2 regions of the Defluviitalea raffinosedens genome follow, and region 1 is predicted to be linked to the other one. Evidence: predicted binding sites of a transcription regulator. Region 1 holds the regulator's gene; the other holds the start of a gene.
The links. Region 1 encodes NrdR, which represses ribonucleotide reductase genes. Its sites were predicted from a motif close to CACAANATNTTGTG; they were not measured.
Positions count from the first base shown of each region.

Region 1 (5,004 bases):
TCCAAATTCTTTAGAGGATCACCATCTAACTCAACATACGTAATATGGCCTCCATTACATAATTCATGGTAAGGAGCTTCTAATCTGATTTTGTCAAATGCAGATATTGGATAGTATACGGGAATATGAAAAGAATTGGTATAGTATTCTCTATCGGTTATGCCTTCTATGATACCGAAACGCTTTTTGTCAATGGCAGTAAATCTTCCAGACAATCCTTCTGCAGGAGAGGCAATCAAAGAAAAATTAAGTCCATATTCTTCACAAGCTTCATCCATACGTTTTCTCATATGTTCAACTATTTCTAACCCCAATTCTTGTGCTTCTTCGGATTCTCCATGATGTTTGCCGATAAGCGCTTTCAATGCCTCAGCCAATCCAATAAATCCCATTGTTAAAGTACCATGTTTAATAACTTCCCTAATCTCATCATTCCTTCCAAGTTTTTCAGAATCGATCCATATTTTTTGTCCCATTAAAAATGGAAAGTTTTTAACTTTTTTCTTTGCTTGGATTTCAAATCTCTCTAATAATTGTGTTATTACTAAATCGATGGTTTCATCCAGTTTTTGAAAAAAGACCTCCACATTTCCCTTCGATGTAATTGCGATATAAGGTAGATTCACAGATGTAAAACTTAAATTCCCTCTTCCATAAGTAATCTCTTTACTGGGGTCATAGTGATTAGCGATCACTCTGGTTCTGCAACCCATATACGCTACTTCTCCCTCAGTACCATATTTATCATAGTAAATTTTATTAAAAGGTGCATCTAAAAAACTAAAATTAGGGAAAAGTCGTTTAGCGCTAACTCTACAAGCCAATTTAAATAAATCATAATTAGGATCTCCTTTTTCAAATGAAATTCCTTTTTTTACCTTGAAAATGGATATGGGGAATATTGGAGTTTCGCCATTTCCAAGTCCTCTTTCGGTTGCCAATAAAAAGTTTTTAGAAACCATCCTGCCTTCCGGTGACGTATCCGTTCCAAAATTTATACTGCTGAAAGGAACTTGCGCTCCTGCCCTTGAATGCATTGTGTTAAGGTTATGAATAAAACCTTCCATTGCCTGAAATGTTTTTTCATCTACTTCCTTTGCTGCATGCTTTGAAGCAAAATTTTGTGCTTTTCTTATTATTTGAATATCATCTATATTTAACAGATTTTTAAGTATTTCTAATTCTGTATCTAAATATTCAGTGTTCATCTCCAATTGAGGTTTTAAACCTGTTTTCATAATGGTTTCATCTATACCTTTATTAGCTATTTCTTTGGCTTCTTCAGCAGAAAGGTCTAGTAAAAATTCCAGGGATTTCCCCAGGTTAGATTTATATAGTTTTATATATGTTTTTGCCACCCCAGGAGCTAATCCATAGTCGAAATTAGGAATGGACTGCCCTCCGTGCATATCATTTTGATTACTTTGAATAGCAATTGCAGCAAGAGCTGCGTAACTGAATATATCCTGTGGTTCTCTTAAGTAACCATGCCCTGTTGAAAAACCATCTTTAAATAATTTGATAATATCTATTTGACAGCATGTTAGTGTCAAAGTTAGAAAATCCAAATCATGTATATGTATTTTCCCTTCTTGATGAGCTTTTGAATGTTCAGGATTTAAAACATGAAGATGATAAAATTCTTTAGCACCTTCTGACCCATATTTAAGCATAGCTCCCATAGCCGTATTTCCGTCTACATTTGCATTTTCTCTCATCAGGTCATTTTCTTCAGCTTCTGCATATGTAATTCCATGGTATGTTTTCATCAGTCTTGTTTGACTTTCCCTGATTTTTGTTCTGGCTGCTCTGTACAAAATATATGATTTTGCGGTTTTGGCATGACCTTTCTCAATTAAAATTTTTTCTACACAGTCTTGTATCATTTCAACGTCTGGAAGTTCATTTTCAGGTAAAATACGGATCAGATATTCAAGAACATCATTACTTAATTGCTTTGCTGTTTCGTAATCATGACCTCCAACGGACATGGCTGCTTTATAAATAGCTCTTGCAATCTTTTCTTGATTAAATTCTACAATTCTTCCATCGCGTTTTTTAATTTGCATTAGCACTCTAAAAATCCCCCTATTTATTTTTTTCCTGTAATAGCTTGGTTAACTCTTCCATAAAAGTGTTGATGTCTTTAAATTGTCTATATACAGAAGCAAATCTGACATAAGCAACTTCATCGATCTCTTTTAATTTTTTCATAACTAATTCACCAATCTCTGTACTGTTTACTTCTTTTTGAAGTGTATTGGATATCATATTCTCAATATCATCTACAATACTTTCCATCTGATGAAGAGGAATCGTTCTCTTGTTACATGACTTTACAATTCCATTTAAAATTTTGTTACGATCAAATAACTCTCTTGTTCCATCTCTCTTAATGACCATAATTGGAATTGTCTCTATTTTTTCATAAGTAGTAAAACGTTTCTCACAATTTTCACATTGCCTTCTTCTCCGAATAGAATTATTTTCTTCTGCCGGCCTGGAATCGATTACTTTGGTGTCTTCACAATTACAAAATGGACACCTCATTTTGTCGCCTCCTTCAAAATCATATTTAAATCCTATACCAGGATCATTCTTTTATAATTAAACTTTTACACAAAAAATAAAACAATATTTTGTGTATATTAAAGTATAATCCACAAAATATTGTTGGTCAATATTTTTCATAGTATTAAGCTAGTTATTTTTTACTACCTTTTTCCATCGTTTTTAATATTCCGATTCAACTAAAACATCATCACCTGTAACATCAACTAAAATGATATCTTCACCAATTTTTCTTATTTTGCTCCACGGAATTTGATATTCCATATCTTTTCCAAAAAACCCCAAGAGTTTTCCGGGCCCAGGTACAATAATTTTTTTAATTCGCCCTTCATTTAAGTCAATTTCTATATCACATATATATCCCAATCGGCAACCATCTATAGTACTGATTACTTCTTTTTGCTTCATATCATAAATTCTAACCAAATCCAATACCCCCTAAAAATACTATATTACATTATATTCAAAAGATTATTCTGAATAACTCTACAAAACAATAGAACGCATTAAGACGATGATCTGTCATCTTATATGCGTTCTTGACTGAATATAAGTGCATTATATATATTTTCTCATATGTTTAAGTGCAGTTTTTTCTAATCTTGAAACTTGAGCCTGAGATATTCCAATTTCCTCAGCAACTTCCATTTGAGTTTTCCCTTCAAAAAAGCGTAGCGACAGGATATGTTTTTCTCTTTCATTAAGTTTCTTCATAGCTTCATTAAGAGCAATATTTTCAAGCCACATTTCATCTTGATTCTTATTATCACTGACTTGATCCATAATATATAAAGCATCACCGCCATCATGATAAACGGGTTCAAATAAGGAAATAGGATCCTGTATTGCGTCCAGTGCAAATACAACATCCTCTTTTGGAATTCCTAATTCTTCAGCTATTTCACTAATTGTAGGTTCTTTGGAATTTTGATTCATTAATTTTTCTTTTACCTGCAATGCTTTATATGCCGTATCACGGAGAGATCGACTTACTCTTATAGAATTATTATCTCTTAGATATCTTCTGATCTCTCCTATAATCATTGGTACTGCATAAGTTGAAAATCGAACATTTTGTGTGACATCAAAATTATCTATTGCTTTAATTAATCCTATACAACCCACTTGAAATAAATCATCCACATGTTCTCCACGATTATTGAATCTTTGTATAACACTTAATACTAATCTTAAATTACCTTTAATATATGATTCCCTGGCTTCCTGATCTCCTTCTAATATCCTCTTAAACAATTCTTCTTTTTCTTCATTACTAAGAACAGGCAGTTTTGAAGTATTTACACCACAGATTTCTACTTTGTTAATTGCCATACCGTTCCCTCCAGTATAGTTAAAATTCTACCTACTAAAAATGATTGCCAGAGAGAACTAAATTATACATTTGGTTGAATTTGGCTTAATGCATTCTATTTATTTCCTTTCTCAATCTATATATAATTTTTTTCTCTAACCTTGATATATATGACTGTGAAATCCCTAATAAATCTGCAACCTCTTTTTGTGTTTTTTCCTTGCCTTCTGCCGTAAGGCCAAATCTCAGTTCTACAATCTCTTTTTCACGGTTCGAAAGCTTATCCATTGCTTTATTTAATAAATCACGATCAACTTCATCTTCAATACTTCTATATATAATATCTGGATCTGTACCTAATATATCCGACAATAATAATTCATTGCCATCCCAATCTACATTAAGGGGTTCATCTATGGAAATCTCTGTCTTTAATTTATTCGTTCTTCGCAAATACATAAGAATTTCATTTTCAATACATCGTGATGCATAGGTTGCCAATTTAATTTTTTTATCTGGTTTAAAAGTATTAATTGCCTTTATAAGTCCTATAGTTCCAATAGATATAAGATCTTCCACACCTATTCCTGTGTTCTCAAATTTTCTCGCTATGTAAACAACCAGTCTTAGATTCCTTTCAATTAAAACTGATTTTACATATAAGTCCTGTTCTCCTCCCAATTGATTAATAAGAGAATCTTCTTCTTCTTTGTTTAAAGGTGGAGGGAGAATTTCGCTGCCTCCAATGTAATATATGAAATCTTCTTCTATTAAATTTAAGGCTTTTAATAATCTATTCCAATAAAAATAAAGTCTAAATTTAAGTTTATAAATCACTTTCACGTTATTTCCCCCTATCAATTACATTTATGCGATGTTATGAAATATATCTGGATGAAGCAATGCTTGATACCTATTGTCTTTTGAAAGTCTTTGATTGTATATTCCTATAACTACATCTTTTAATACTGTAGAAGTATTATCATGTTCTATAACTTCAACTTGATCCGGTCTAAAGCCCACAAGCATACCATTAGGCATGCCTAAGCTTGAAAAAGGAATCATTCTTAACTTAGCCTTGATAGGAGTTTGAATTATGGATTGGGTAAGTAGACTTAAAT
Region 1 covers NZ_JAFBEP010000004.1:98,816-103,819, forward strand. The annotation lists gene JOD07_RS04805 (anaerobic ribonucleoside triphosphate reductase) at 1-2,069, opposite strand, end outside; gene nrdR (transcriptional regulator NrdR) at 2,089-2,550, opposite strand; gene JOD07_RS04815 (YlmC/YmxH family sporulation protein) at 2,734-2,997, opposite strand; gene sigG (RNA polymerase sporulation sigma factor SigG) at 3,130-3,903, opposite strand; gene sigE (RNA polymerase sporulation sigma factor SigE) at 3,989-4,726, opposite strand; gene spoIIGA (sigma-E processing peptidase SpoIIGA) at 4,751-5,004, opposite strand, start outside.

Region 2 (5,004 bases), on a different contig from region 1:
AGGTTAAATCTTCTATCTTTGTTTCTTTCTCCTGATCAATCGTTGTGTTAAGGGGCTGTGAAGCTTTGCAGCCGTCTCTGTAAAGCGCAATAGCCTTAACACCTAGCTTCCATGATAAGAGATAAATATTTTTAATATCTTCTACAGTGGCATCATTGGGTAAATTAACTGTTTTACTTATGGCACCTGAAATATGAGGTGTTAATGCTCCCATCATTTTCACATGGCCTTCAGGAGATATATACCTCTTACCTGTACCACAGCGGTTTGCCGTGTCAAATATAGGATAATGTTCTTCTTTAAGGTGTGGTGCCCCTTCAATTTTACCATCAACGATAATGTCAAAACCATTTTTGCTTTCTTTTCTTAAGACATAATTTACAATGTCGTCAATTTGCTCTTTGGTGTATCCTAGTTTTTTCAGGGTTATGGGGATGATTGGATTAATAATTTCCATACTTCCGCCCCCAACAAGCTTTTTATAGGCAACATGGCTGAAGAAGGGTTCAGCGGAAGTTGTTGCACAGTCCATGGCAAAGGCAATGGTCCCGGTTGGAGCAAGTACAGAAACTTGTGCATTTCTGAAACCATTGGTTTTTCCGCTCTCTAATGTTTTTTCCCAGACCACTTTTAGGCAGTCCGATATATTTCTGTAACCTTCTTTAACAAGAAGCTGATGGTCTATTACGATCGGCTTATAATTCAGGCCTTCGAAATCTTTTTCACATTCATCATAGTTGGCAGCTTTCGCATGATTGCCAATTACCCTAAGCATGGATTCTTTATTGATATCAAAATAAGTAAAGGGCCCGACTTCTTTGGCAAATAAAGAAGAAATATAATAGGAATAACCTGTCAATATACTCATTAATGAAGCAGCGATATTTCTTGATTCTTCAGAATCGTAAGGTTTTGCCATTAACATAAAGAGTGCACCGAGATTGGTCAAACCTAAGCCTGTTGTTCTGAAGTGATAGGATTTTCTTGCAATATCCTTTGTGGGGAATTGTCCCCAGTGGATGGTTGCTTCCAGCACAATTTGCACCATTTTGATGGTGTGCAGGTATCCTTCGACATCAAAAACATCGTTTTCAGCATCATAGTATTTTACAATATTAATGCTTGCAAGATTACATGCCGTATCATCTAAAAACATATATTCTGAACAGGGATTGCTTGCATTGATTCTGTTATGCTTTGCATTCAGTTTTCCATCTTCTCCGGCAGGACATGTATGCCAGGCATTTATGGTATCATCGAATTGAACGCCAGGATCCCCGCATCGCCACGCAGAGTAAGCAATGTCATTCCAAAGTTTTGCAACAGGCACTTCGCAATTGATACTGGAATCAATTCTTCCTTTCAAAGTCCATGTAGCATCTTTATCGCTTAATAAATTCATAAATTGATCCGTTATACGCACAGAATTGTTTGCGTTTTGACCGGATACGGTTTCATAAGCTTCCCCGTCAAAGTGAGTAGAGTATCCCATTTTGCCCAGGGCAACCACTTTATCTTCTTCTTTTGCTTTCCAGGTTATAAAATTTTCAATTTCAGGGTGGTCGATGTCTAATACATTCATTTTTGCAGCTCTTCTGGTGGTTCCACCGGATTTGATGGCACCAGCATTACGGTCGAATACTTTTAAGAAGCTTAAAAGTCCTGAGGATTTTCCTCCTCCTGACAGGGGTTCTCCTTTTGCCCTGATAGAAGACCAGTTGCTTCCAACTCCAGAACCGTATTTAAACAGGCGAGTTTCAGTGACCAGTTGATCTGTCAGAGATTTATCTCCCAGCAATGAGTCTTCGACACTTACGATAAAACAGGCGGATCCTTGAGTTCTTGTATAAGCATCCTTTGCTAACACCACATCTTTTAAATGTTCATCATAATAATAGTGTCCTTGAGGAGGTCCATCGATGCCATATGACATTTTTAATCCTGTATTGAACCACTGAGGACTGTTGGGTGCCCACATCTGATTCAGCATCATAAATGCCAATTCATCGTAGACAATACTTTTTTTGCTTTCATCGAATAAACCTTCGTTAAGAGCTGCTTCTACCCAGAAGGATACCATTCTATGTACTACTTGTTTTAAGGAGTATTCATATCCTCTGTCGTTAGGGACTCCTTTTTTTCTAAAATATTTACTCGCAATAATATCGCAGGCAGATTGCGAATAGTGCTCAGGAAATTCGACATTTTCCATATTGGTTATGACTTTTCCTGTATTATAGTCCATGATTCTTATATCAACGGTTTTCCATTGAAATAAATCATAAACTGTTTTAGATGAGTTTTCTAATTCTTTTGTGTAATGGCGAAAAAGTAAATTACTAAGATTCATTATTGCTTCCTCCACAATTTGGATATAGTGTACTATATATTGTATCATTATTTTAAAAATATGCAATATCTAGTTCGATATTTCATTTAAATAGTTGCTTTTTTGGTTCTATCCACTTTACCAATTGATTCATATATAGTCAGAAATTCAAGACAGATTTTGACGAAATATATACATAACTATAAGTCATAATACGAAAACTAGTAGTATCGAATTTTGACAAAAAAGGAGCTTTTATATGGTGAAAGTAGGCATACTTGGAAACCATGGAAAAACGGCTGCTGTTAATCTTTTGGCTCAATTGTGTAAAAGTTCGGGAATGAAAGTCAGTGTACTTAAAGAGAACTTAAGTACTTGGCTTCATAATAAAGAAATTACTTTTCAAGAGTATATTCACGCATTAAGTAAAAGTAATATAGAAATGCTTATTGTTAAAATTACCGAAGAAGGGCTTGTTAACAACTGGTTTTCCAATGTTGATTTTGATGTTCTGATCTACACCATGGGAAGAACTGAGGAAGATTATAACTACAATGCCTTGTATTCTGAAGAGAGAAAACTTTTTTTTACACTGGCTAAAGATGCTGTAAGTATAGTCAATGTAGATGACAGAAGTGTATTTAAATTATTAAAGGGTAATAAAACTCATTTGATTACTTATGGCTTTAATCCCAAAGCAAGTATAACGGCTTCCAGTATACAGGAGGACGAGTTTAGCAGACGGGTTCAATGTTGTGTGCAAAGGACGATAACAACTTTCAGCGGCAGAGAATTGGAACCCCAGGAGTTTTCTGTTACATTACCTCTCAAAAACGATCAGGAAGTTTATAGTGCGTTGGCAGCTATTACTGCTGCATTGATTAATGATGTTGCGATTCCGAATAAAATACTTATAAAAAAATACTTCTAAAAAGAGAAAATAGGGAATAAAGATGATAATGATAGAAAAAGCAATTAAAGAACATAAGGATAATAAGGGAGAGGTGAGAGTAGTGACTGAGCATCTTGTGCAAAACAACCAGGTAACGATTGTAGGGAAAGTGGTTGAAGATATCAAATTTAGCCATCGAGTTTATGGAGAGGGGTTTTATACTTTTTTAGTAGAGATACCTCGCTTAAGTGAGATTTCAGATACACTTCCTGTAACGATTTCGGAACGTCTTCTGGCGGATAAGAAAGAATTGTTAAATGAGGTCGTTGAAATCCAGGGACAGTTTCGTTCGTACAATCAATATGATCAAGGTAAAAACCGATTGATTCTTACGATTTTTACACTTGATATCAAATTTTTGGAAAATCAGGATGAAATAAAATATGTCAATCAAATATTCCTGGATGGTTTCATCTGCAAAGATCCCATTTACAGAACAACCCCTTTTGGAAGGGAAATAACAGATATGTTGCTTGCTGTTAATCGATCCTATCATAAGTCCGATTATATTCCCTGCATTGCCTGGGGAAGAAATGCAAAATACGCACAGTATTTGAAAGTAGGGGATCATTTAAAAGTATGGGGAAGAATTCAGAGTCGAAGTTACCAAAAGAAGCTGGAGAGTGGAGAAGTGATTTCTAAGGTTGCTTATGAGGTTTCCATTTCAAAAATGGAAATAGATCAAGATAATAATAAGCAAGATGAAATTATCAATGATTTAAGCAATTCATAATGACAGGAACATGAAAGACATCTTTTTATTCTGATTATAAAAAGATGTTTTTCTTTGTTATGGACAAAGATATGAAATTATAATTGAAATCGTAGGAACATAATACTATAATGGGAAGGTGAGGTGAAAACGATGAATTTAGGATTGATTCAAGTTTATTACGGCGAAGGAAAAGGTAAAACAACGGCAGCCATTGGACAAGGAATAAGGGCTATTGGACAAGGCTTAAAAGTGATTATGATACAGTTCTTAAAATCTTCTTCGACTGGAGAACTTGAAACATTAAAAAAGTTGGAACCAGATTTTAAGGTATTTCGTTTTGAAAAGCCCCGGGATTTTTTCTGGAATCTCAATGAAGAAGAAAAGAAAGAATTAAAAACGGAAATTATAAATGGCATTAATTTTGCTAAGAAAGTCCTGGATACAAGAGAATGTGACATACTCATATTAGATGAGGTATTAGCAACGATAGAAAATAATATAATCAGCGAAAAGGAAATATGTGATCTGTTAGACCGTAAGCCGCAAGAAATAGAAGTCATACTTACGGGGAGAAGACTTCCAGAAGGGGTTAAAGAAAGAGCAGATTACATATCTGAAATCAAAGCAGTTAAACATCCTTTTAATCAAGGAATTGCAGCAAGAAAAGGAATAGAATTTTAAAGGAACGCCTGAGGGCGTTCCTTATTTATTGATTAATCAGATGATCCATATTATATAATCCAGGAGCTTTACCTGCTAAGAATTTTGCGGCTTTTAGGGCGCCTACAGCAAACACCTCTTTTGACATTGCTGTATGATTTAATTCAATGATTTCATCTTTTCCGGCAAAAATGACAGAGTGTTCACCCACAATAGTACCGCCTCTTACAGCATGAATACCTATTTCTTTCTTGTCGCGTTTTTTGCGCTCAGAATGACGATCATACTTGTATGTGTATTGATGATCCAATGCCTCGTTGATGGCATCTGCCAATGCAAGGGCAGTGC
Region 2 covers NZ_JAFBEP010000028.1:10,325-15,328, reverse strand. The annotation lists gene JOD07_RS14160 (vitamin B12-dependent ribonucleotide reductase) at 1-2,350, opposite strand, end outside; gene JOD07_RS14155 (Mur ligase family protein) at 2,589-3,260, shown strand; gene JOD07_RS14150 (single-stranded DNA-binding protein) at 3,289-4,014, shown strand; gene JOD07_RS14145 (cob(I)yrinic acid a,c-diamide adenosyltransferase) at 4,147-4,677, shown strand; gene dapB (4-hydroxy-tetrahydrodipicolinate reductase) at 4,703-5,004, opposite strand, start outside.
Region 2: JOD07_RS14160 (vitamin B12-dependent ribonucleotide reductase) is a predicted target of NrdR. The motif match lies at 2,381-2,394, and genes of this name have one in related genera.